DNA from 3 places in the Desulfotomaculum sp. 1211_IL3151 genome. Region 2 is predicted to be linked to each of the others. Evidence: a T-box and tRNA genes for the amino acid it is inferred to sense, from the RefSeq annotation. Region 2 holds a T-box; the other regions hold tRNA genes.
The links. A T-box is a leader RNA that pairs with one kind of tRNA and senses whether it is charged. The one in region 2 lies ahead of tyrS (tyrosine--tRNA ligase), so its partner is inferred to be a tRNA-Tyr.

Region 1 (3,275 bases), on a different contig from region 2:
GGTTACCAATTTGGATCAAACCATTCGGCAGCTTAAGGATGAAGGCCTTTGGGTGGTTGGTGCAGATATGGCTGGGTCAGAGATACATTGGGAAGCAAAATTAACGGGGCCGTTACTCCTCGTTATTGGGGGAGAAGGAAAAGGTCTGGGCAGGTTAATCAAGGAACGATGCGATATGTTAGTGCGTTTGCCGATGGCGGGTCGTGTGGGGTCACTTAATGCCTCTGTGGCAGCCGCATTACTTATATATGAGGTGGTACGCCAGAGAGGGTAGATTAGTCCATGCGAGAATTTTATGTGGTGGACGGATACAATATTATTTACGCCTGGCCAGAATTTGAGAAGATGCTTGAAAAAGGCTTAGAACACAGTCGAGATAAATTAATAAATATCCTAGCGAATTTTGCCGGGTTTGATGGCAATTCAATAACAGTGGTTTTCGATGCTCACCTGGTAAAGAGTGGGGTTGGGCACCATGAAATAGTCCATGGCATAGAAGTTTATTATACCCAGGAAGGTGAAACGGCAGATGCTCTAATTGAGAGAATCGTTGGGGATCTAGGTAAAATGGGAAATGTGCATGTAGTTACCTCTGATTGGGATGAACAAAAAATTATTTTTGGCAGAGGTGCTTACCGGGTAACGCCAAAGGAGTTTAGAAGTCAGGTAATGAAGGCAAATAAGCAGGGGCAAGAGAAATTTAACAAAACCAATCCAACGGAGGGATATCTGGAAGACAAGCTTCCCGCAGATATCCGAGTGATATTCGAAAAATGGCGGCGCAGAAAGGACTAAAGTCCACAGGGATTGGATTTATTTTACCTTGACGATTCTTTTTGGGATAAGCTATAATTAGTCATGTAACTTAAAAGGGCTAACTAACTAACTAAGGACTGGTAAATCAGACCCCAGGTTTTCGTTTTGCAGGGCTATTCTGATTGCTTTTTTCTGTTTTTATGCTTTCCTAGAGATGAGAAGACGGGGGCGATAGTTTTGAATCCTAATGCACAAAGAGAAGTTTCCGGCGGATATCATATCATGGTAGATGAGGATGTAGTTGAGTTTGCGCGTGAAGGCGACGACGCAGCGCTGGAGTTCTTGATTAACAAATATAAAAACTTTGTGCGTGCAAAAGCCCGCTCATATTTCCTTATCGGGGCCGATAGAGAAGATATTATTCAGGAAGGCATGATTGGTCTTTATAAAGCAATTCGTGACTTTAGAATGGACAAACTATCGTCATTTCGTGCCTTTGCGGAATTATGTATTACCAGGCAGATTATTACCGCCATAAAGACTGCCACCAGACAAAAACATATTCCACTGAATTCCTATGTTTCTCTGAATAAGCCCATTTATGATGAGGATTCTGATCGAACACTATTGGATGTGATATCCGGGTCTAAAATTACCGACCCCGAGGAACTAATTATCAGTAGAGAAGAGTTCGATGACATTGAAGAGAAAATGGGAGAAATACTGAGCTCCCTCGAATGGAAAGTGCTTATGTCCTATCTTGAAGGGAAATCCTATCAAGAGATTGCGGAGGACTTGAATCGTCATGTTAAGTCCATTGACAACGCACTCCAGAGGGTTAAGCGCAAGCTTGAGAGATATTTAGAGAAACGAGATCTTTAACCAGCCATCCTCTACATGTGATAAAATTCTACACGACATCCGATTTACCTTCAAATAATCAGAAAAAAATATAGTTAAAAACATCTAAAATTTCCATCGATTACAGCTTTCAAAGTGTTGACATGACAGAATACATCTGTTATCATAATCAATGTTCGGTGCCGACGTAGCTCAATTGGTAGAGCAGCTGACTTGTAATCAGCAGGTTGCGGGTTCGAGTCCCATCGTCGGCTCCAAATTGAAAACCTGGAGGGGTTCCCGAGCGGCCAAAGGGAGCAGACTGTAAATCTGCCGTCAGACGACTTCGAAGGTTCGAATCCTTCTCCCTCCACCATTTATTTACTAAGCAAGTTTTTCTTGCACAAAGGATTTGTTTGTGGTAAGCTAGTCAATGCTGACGCGGGATAGAGCAGTTGGTAGCTCGTCGGGCTCATAACCCGAAGGTCGGAGGTTCAAGTCCTCCTCCCGCAACCAACATGCTGCTATAGCTCAGTAGGTAGAGCGTATCCTTGGTAAGGATAAGGTCACCGGTTCAATTCCGGTTAGCAGCTCCAAAAGAATATGGCGGTGTAGCTCAGGTGGTCAGAGCACACGGTTCATACCCGTGGTGTCACTGGTTCAAATCCAGTCACCGCTACCAACAACGCAAGCTAGTCATTGGACTGGCTTTTTTCTTTTTTAATAAATAAAAAGAAGGATTTTTGTGATTGTTATCGAATTTTGCTAATGGTTTACAATGGTTTGTCTAGGACTTCTAATTGAGGGTATAAAAAGAGCATAATTTTGGAAATAACTTTAGAGATGGAATAAATCTCTGCTAAATGCCTAACAATGGAGGAGGAGAATTTTAAGCATGGCTAAGGCTAAATTTGAACGTAATAAAACCCACGTAAACATTGGAACCATCGGTCACGTTGACCATGGCAAAACCACTCTGACTGCTGCCATTACCATTGTTTTGTCTAAAGCTGGCGGTGCAGCCGTTAGACGTTATGATGAAATCGACAATGCTCCCGAAGAACGTGAACGTGGTATCACTATCAATACTTCCCACGTAGAATATGAAACTGCAAAGCGTCACTATGCACACGTTGACTGCCCTGGTCACGCCGACTATGTTAAAAACATGATCACCGGTGCAGCTCAGATGGACGGTGCTATTCTTGTGGTATCCGCTGCTGACGGCCCCATGCCACAAACCCGTGAGCATATTCTGTTGTCCCGTCAGGTTGGCGTACCTTACATCGTAGTATTCCTGAACAAGTCTGACATGGTTGATGATGAAGAACTTCTGGAACTGGTAGACATGGAAGTTCGTGAACTGTTAAGCTACTATGAGTTCCCCGGCGATGACACTCCTATCGTAGCTGGCTCTGGCCTAAAAGCCTTAGAGTGCGGTTGCGGTACCAGAGAATGTGAATGGTGCGGCAAGGTTTGGCAGCTGATGGACAATGTAGACGCTTACATTCCTGATCCTGAACGTGCTGTAGATAAGCCCTTCTTAATGCCTGTAGAGGACGTGTTCTCCATTACCGGCCGTGGTACGGTTGCTACCGGACGTGTAGAGCGTGGTCAAGTAAAGGTACAAGATGAGGTTGAAATTGTTGGTCTGAACGAGAAACCCCGTAAGACCGTGT
Region 2 (3,275 bases):
ACAACTCACCTTAATGAGCATTAAGGTGGGAGAGAACATCGGTTTAGAAATGCACCCCAACCTCGATCAATTCCTACGTATTGAAGAAGGGCAGGGGCTTATTCAAATGGGAGATCGAAAAGACCGATTGGATTATCAAGCACGTGTCCAAGATGATTATGCAATTATTATTCCTGCCGGTAAATGGCACAATCTAATTAACACAGGCAATCGGCCAATTAAGTTATATTCTATTTATGCACCACCTGAGCACCCCTTCGGAACTGTTCATAAAACAAAACAAGATGCGGAAGAACACCACCGCTAAAAAAAGCGACCCCTAACTTATGGTTAGGGGGTACATCTAGGGGTTCATGTCCTATCCTAATACGAACAAGTCAGATATTTCTCCAGTCTAATCATAACTTTACTTCATCAAGGCTTTATGGTAGGTTTTCTTTCCTTTACGTATTTTGACACCGTCTTTAAGTTGTTCCGAAGTAATATTATACTCAAAGGTATCAACCTTCTCGTCATTAATAAATATACCGCCCTGCTGAACCAGACGTCTTGCTTCGCTCTTAGAAGCCGTTAAACCACACACTACCATCAAATCCAAAATATTGATAACACGATCGATCAGTTGCCCGGATTCAATTTCAGTAGTTGGCATGTTGGCATCATTTGTGCCACCTGCGAAGAGGGCATGAGAAGCAATTTTCGCCTTTTGGGCCTCTTCTTCACTGTGAACCAGCTTAGTCAGTTCATAGGCCAGAATTTCCTTGGCTTCGTTTAGCTGACTGCCTTCCCATTTGTCCATTGCGTCAATCTGTGAAAGTGGCAGGAAGGTAAGCATACGTAAGCACTTAAGAACATCCGCGTCACCAACATTACGCCAATACTGGAAAAATTCAAAAGGTGAGGTTTTATTGGGATCAAGCCAAACTGCACCCTTTGCAGTCTTACCCATCTTATTACCTTCCGAATTTAATAGTAGTGTAATTGTCATGGCATAAGCATTTTTACTTAACTTACGGCGAATAAGTTCGGTACCACCCAACATATTCGACCACTGGTCATCACCACCAAACTGCATATTACAGCCATAATTCAGATACAGATGATAGAAGTCGTAGGACTGCATGATCATATAGTTGAATTCCAAGAAAGACAGACCCTTATCCATTCTCTGTTTATAGCATTCCGCCCGCAACATCGTATTGACAGAGAAATGAGCTCCTACTTCACGAAGTAATTCAACATAATTCAGCTTTAGAAGCCATTCCGCATTGTTAACCATGATGGCCTTATCATCACCAAATTCAATGAATTTTGCCATTTGCTTCTTAAAGCAATCGCTATTATGCTGAATTGTTTCAGGTGTCATCATCGAACGTAGGTCTGTACGGCCAGATGGGTCTCCAATATAGGCCGTTCCATCGCCTATAAGAACTACCGGTTTGTTTCCTGCCATTTGCAAACGTTTCATCAGGCACAGAGCCATAAAATGACCAACATGCAAAGAATCCGCAGTTGGATCAAATCCAATATAAAATATTGCTTTACCACCATTAATTAGTTCTTTAATTTCTTCTTCGTCGGTAACCTGGGCAATCAAGCCGCGAGCTACCAGTTCATCATAAATTTTCACTATAACAACTCCTTTGTAAAATAAAAATGCCCTCTGTTCCAATTGGAACAGAGGGCAAAAATTGCGGTACCACCTCTGATTTAGAAATTCCTCACAGAATTCCCCTTTACAAGTGCAAATACACTTACTCGCTGTACCGGGCGTACCCGTCAAACCTTACTAAATTCAGGCCGCAGCTCCAGGATGTATTCGAATCAGCACGCCCACAGCCTCTCACCAACCGGCTGCTCTCTGAATGACGGAAAACTGACCTACTTCTTCCTTTCATAGCTCTTGATCATTCAATTTTAATTTATTGTAGTTGAGAAAGCATTAAAAGTAAAGTACAGAAAGGGACATTTCACAACTTCACGCATAAATCGGTTTTGGAAAAGATGTCCTCATTTTGTTTATCCATTAGGTAGAGGGAAAATCTATTGCTTGCTCCTTTTCATATATTGCCCAAATAAATCGGGGTTTATCCTATCTAGAACCTCTTTGAACAGCCTTTACCAGTTCCACAATGGGTATAATAACGATCGACAGTGCAAGTGATGTAAAAAAGTTGTCTGCGGATAGGGCAGTAAGCTTAAACATTGTATTTATGCCTGGGATGTATATGACCATAAGTGTCAGCGCAAAGCAGGCCAGTATCGCATAAATCAGGTATTTGTTATGTCCTTTCAAAGTGAATATGGATTTTTTTAGCGACCTCATATTGATGGCGTGGAATATCTCACACATAGAGAGGGTAAGGAATGCCATTGTCATGCCTATTGTGTGGGACTGAACGTTTCCAATAAAGAAGGAGATCAGCGTCAACACGGCTATGATAATTCCCTGATAAATCACGTTGACACCAAGTCCCCTCGCGAAGATCCCTTCTTTGGGATCTCTCGGTGGTTGCCTCATGCTGTCAGTCTCAGCTTCCTCCATGCCAAGAGCCATTGCGGGGAACGTATCTGTTACCAAATTGATCCAAAGGATATGAATTGGTGCAAACAACTGCAGGTTAAACAAAGTAGCGACAAAAATGGCTATTACCTCGCTCAGGTTGGAGGCCAGCAAAAACTGTATCGCCTTGCGGATGTTTTCATATATCCTGCGGCCTTCCTCAACAGCATAAACGATGGACGCGAAATTATCATCCGTCAGCACCATACCCGCCACATTCTTTGTGACATCCGTGCCAGTAATGCCCATTCCCACGCCAATATCGGCGGATTTCAGTGCTGGGGCATCGTTCACGCCATCACCAGTCATGGCCGTAATTTTTCCCTTCCTACGCCAGGCGTTGACGATCCGCACCTTATGTTCCGGTTGAACCCTCGCATAAACTGTGATATTGTCAATGACCATGTCCAACTCATCGTCCGACATTCTTACAATCTCTTCGCCTGAAATCGCTTCATCCTTATCTTTTAATATGCCCAATTCCTTGGCGATGGCAACCGCGGTATCCTTATGGTCGCCCGTAATCATAATTGCACGAATGCCCGCTGCCTTGCATTCGTTTATAGCTGTCTTGACCTCTGGACGGACGGGATCAATCATTCCGGCAAGGCCGATAAAGGTAAGCCCCTTTTCTAAATGTTCCGGTGAGAATTTATTTGGTTTTTCTGTATAGCTGCGGTACGCCGCACCTAAGACCCGAAGGGCTTTGTCT
Region 3 (3,275 bases), on a different contig from region 2:
ATGGATGCATTCATGATGGAGATGATTGCCCTGAGTTTTGCAGCCTCTCTTTCGGTTTCTTCCTTGGCTTGTTGAAGTTTTATCTGGGTTGCTTTAACAGAAGTAATATCTTCGGCCGCCACATAAAAACCAGTAATATTTCCCTTGGGTAACCGAATGGGATTGGCGTTAATATTTAGGATCCTGCCACCTTGATTCATTTCCCCTTTCCAGGATTCACCCTGAACTAAAGAGAATAAGACTTTCTCTGCACCGGGATAGATCTCTTCGATACCCATTCCTAACAATTGTTTATATTCACTGGCAAACATATTTATGGCAGCAGGGTTAGCATAAATTAACTTACCAGCTATATCAAAAATACTTACTGATTCTATGGAGCTATTATTGGCATGCATATGCAGGCGGAGGCTTTGTTCCATTATACTACGCTCCGTAATATCTACAAAAACCTGAACCCCACCAGCATATTTACCACTGATATCATGTAGAAAGGAACCACTGGTAAGGATTTGTCTCCGTCCTTGCCTGGTTTTGATTTCCATTTGAATATCTTTAAAGGAGCCGCCCGTTGTCATAGCCTGATAAAGGTGGCACTGCTCAGGTTTAAAATCACATCCCATTAATTGAGAACATTGGGTACCTATTACATCCTCGGAACTTACATCAAAAAAAGCTGCAGCGGCAGGATTTATTTCGATAATTTTCATATCGTAATCTACCACAAAGACACACTCCATCATGCTATCGAAAATAGTTTTAAATTTATTTTTCTCATTGGTTAATCTTCGATTAATTGCCTGTAATTCTGTTAACCTAGAATCAGGGCCTTCCCCCACCCACTCACTGCAAAAACCAATTTCAAAACGGTCAAAGAAAGTATTCAATGCCTCTGAGGCCTGGGTTTGCTCCGAAATTGTCAAGTTACCTTCCTTAAGCATGTCTAAGTAGGATCGACGATAATATTTAAATAACCCCAAAAACATTTTTAAAGTAATACCCCTGGCCCTGTGAAGTTTAGCACTTTCAATGCCAAAGCTGGTCACTGGGTCCTCACCTAGTTTTTCTTCGGCATGGATCGGATCGCCCTTATAATTCTTTAGGTAATAAGACAAAGCATGAATTATTTCATGCACTGAAAGACGCCAGTCTCCTCGGCGTGTGGAACTGTATCTGGTGAACCCACCTGTTTTGGAATAATCAATTAAACGGTGGATAATTTCATCTTCCTTACGTGTGAGTAATTCAACCAGTTTCTCTCTCACGCCACTACCTCCCATAGTTTTTGATCAAATATTTAAAAGCATATCAAATTAATCTTTATTTTACTTAACTTTAATCTTACAAAACTATTAACTTTTTACAGAAGAAAATAAAAATAGTATTTGGTTAAAAATGTTTAAAAACAACTTGCTTGCTACAATATGTTTTGTTATAATAAACATCGTTGTGGGACAATAAAATATGGCCCCTTGGTCAAGTGGTCTAAGACACCGCCCTTTCACGGCGGTAACACGGGTTCGAATCCCGTAGGGGTCACCATTTATGGAGGGGTTCCCGAGTGGCCAAAGGGAGCAGACTGTAAATCTGCCGGCGATCGCCTTCGAAGGTTCGAATCCTTCTCCCTCCACCACTACTGGGGCGTCGCCAAGCGGTAAGGCACCGGACTTTGACTCCGGCATTCGTTGGTTCGAATCCAGCCGCCCCAGCCAGATGCAATAAAAAAGCTAAGACCTGCATGTAAGGTGCGTCGGTCTTAGCTTTTTTTATTGTCGGCTGATTAAACATGAATCAAGCCTACTTTTAAGTTGAAGGCCTATTGACCCCGGTTAGCCTTTGTCTTTTTTTCATGGCGTTTACTCCTGTATCCCAGGTATCATGATAGCCTCCTGTTTTACCCACCAAGGCCGACTCTCCCGTGGTCCCAGAATTTTTAACGAAACCTCTAATCTTTTTAGCCATCTACACCCCTCCTTTGCGTCTATTTATTTTCTCCTGAAACACCGTTCTTTACCATCATTATTACAGATCTTTTGAAAAACGAGTTCAGCTTAACCTGCACGCTCTGGAATCATAAGCTTTTAATGATGATCGTTTCATGCCGCTGGTCGGCACCACCAGAACAATGATCATATTTAGAAGGCTATTTTTAGGCTAGAGCACAAATAAGCCAAGCCTTTTTAATAAAATTTTACTGTATAGCCAAAATTTTATTATTTTTTGACATATAAATGTCAGCTGTGTTTCATTCTTTTTCTACAAAATATGACATAATAATATTACACTTGAAGATTACTCTCTAATCCCGGTAAAAAGACCGGGTATTTTTTTGTCTATAAATAACGAATACACTTGAACGAACTGAAATTCTTTGTTATAATCACTATTGCACTGGTGCCCCAGCTAACTAAATATGCGGTCGTGGCGGAATTGGCAGACGCGTAAGATTCAGGTTCTTATGCCCGTCAGGGTGTGGAGGTTCAAGTCCTCTCGACCGCACCAAAAAGACATAACATTTCCGCCAAGGAGATGTTATGTCTTTTTTTATGTAATCAAATGCGGTATTATAGATTCAAGGCTTATTCAGTAAACAGATAAACGGGAATTTGACAAGGAGCCATAAAATATGAAACTGATTGAAGTTAACGAATTAAATCCTGTCCTAATAGAGCAACTACTTGAAGTTTGGGATCAATCAGTTAGAGAAACACATTTATTTTTATCTGATTCAGAGGTTAAAAATATAGCGAAGTATATTCCACAGGCTTTGAACTCGATAGCTCATTTGATTGTTGCAGTCAATAATGAAAAGAAACCTGTTGCATTTATGGGAATTGAAGAAAGAAAATTGGAAATGCTTTTTATTTCCCCCCAATATAGAGGAAAGGGATTGGGAAAACAACTTTTACATTATGGTATGGAAAACTATTCTATAAACGAATTAGGTGTGAACGAACAAAATCCGCAAGCAAAAAGCTTCTATGAACACATGGGATTTCAGGTTTATAAAAGAACGAACACAGACGGGCAAGGAAATCCTTATCCGATTTTGTATATGCGATTAGTTTAACAAATTCTAATTTGTCGGTCGGGCTATAAGTTGCTGTTATTCGAAAAACCTTTTTTCCACCATCTTTACAAGGTTATTGGGCTAAAACAGATACAGAAATGTGTCTGTTTTAGCCTAATTGTTTATAGTAACGAAGGTATGGTGAGTTATGTATGGATGAAATCAGAGCTGTATTGGATAAAGTGGTAACCGCTTTGACCGAGAT

Region 1: it encodes a tRNA-Tyr, which carries the amino acid that the T-box ahead of tyrS (tyrosine--tRNA ligase) is inferred to sense. The anticodon was not compared.
Region 3: it encodes a tRNA-Tyr, which carries the amino acid that the T-box ahead of tyrS (tyrosine--tRNA ligase) is inferred to sense. The anticodon was not compared.

What each region holds. Positions count from the first base shown of each region.
Region 1 covers NZ_JBAIYV010000065.1:15,963-19,237, reverse strand. Annotated here, with positions in the region: gene rlmB (23S rRNA (guanosine(2251)-2'-O)-methyltransferase RlmB) at 1-274, shown strand, start outside; gene V6C11_RS18410 (NYN domain-containing protein) at 283-795, shown strand; gene sigH (RNA polymerase sporulation sigma factor SigH) at 994-1,638, shown strand; tRNA gene V6C11_RS18400 (tRNA-Thr) at 1,799-1,874, shown strand; tRNA gene V6C11_RS18395 (tRNA-Tyr) at 1,887-1,972, shown strand; tRNA gene V6C11_RS18390 (tRNA-Met) at 2,037-2,112, shown strand; tRNA gene V6C11_RS18385 (tRNA-Thr) at 2,117-2,192, shown strand; tRNA gene V6C11_RS18380 (tRNA-Met) at 2,202-2,278, shown strand; gene tuf (elongation factor Tu) at 2,492-3,275, shown strand, end outside.
Region 2 covers NZ_JBAIYV010000060.1:8,839-12,113, forward strand. Annotated here, with positions in the region: gene V6C11_RS16840 (cupin domain-containing protein) at 1-307, shown strand, start outside; gene tyrS (tyrosine--tRNA ligase) at 407-1,630, opposite strand; T-box leader at 1,678-1,907, opposite strand; gene V6C11_RS16850 (cation-translocating P-type ATPase) at 2,093-3,275, opposite strand, start outside.
Region 3 covers NZ_JBAIYV010000058.1:33,136-36,410, forward strand. Annotated here, with positions in the region: gene V6C11_RS16120 (response regulator) at 1-1,265, opposite strand, end outside; tRNA gene V6C11_RS16125 (tRNA-Glu) at 1,467-1,542, shown strand; tRNA gene V6C11_RS16130 (tRNA-Tyr) at 1,548-1,633, shown strand; tRNA gene V6C11_RS16135 (tRNA-Gln) at 1,638-1,712, shown strand; gene V6C11_RS16140 (hypothetical protein) at 1,804-1,962, opposite strand; tRNA gene V6C11_RS16145 (tRNA-Leu) at 2,416-2,502, shown strand; gene V6C11_RS16150 (GNAT family N-acetyltransferase) at 2,627-3,070, shown strand; gene V6C11_RS16155 (nucleotidyltransferase domain-containing protein) at 3,223-3,275, shown strand, end outside.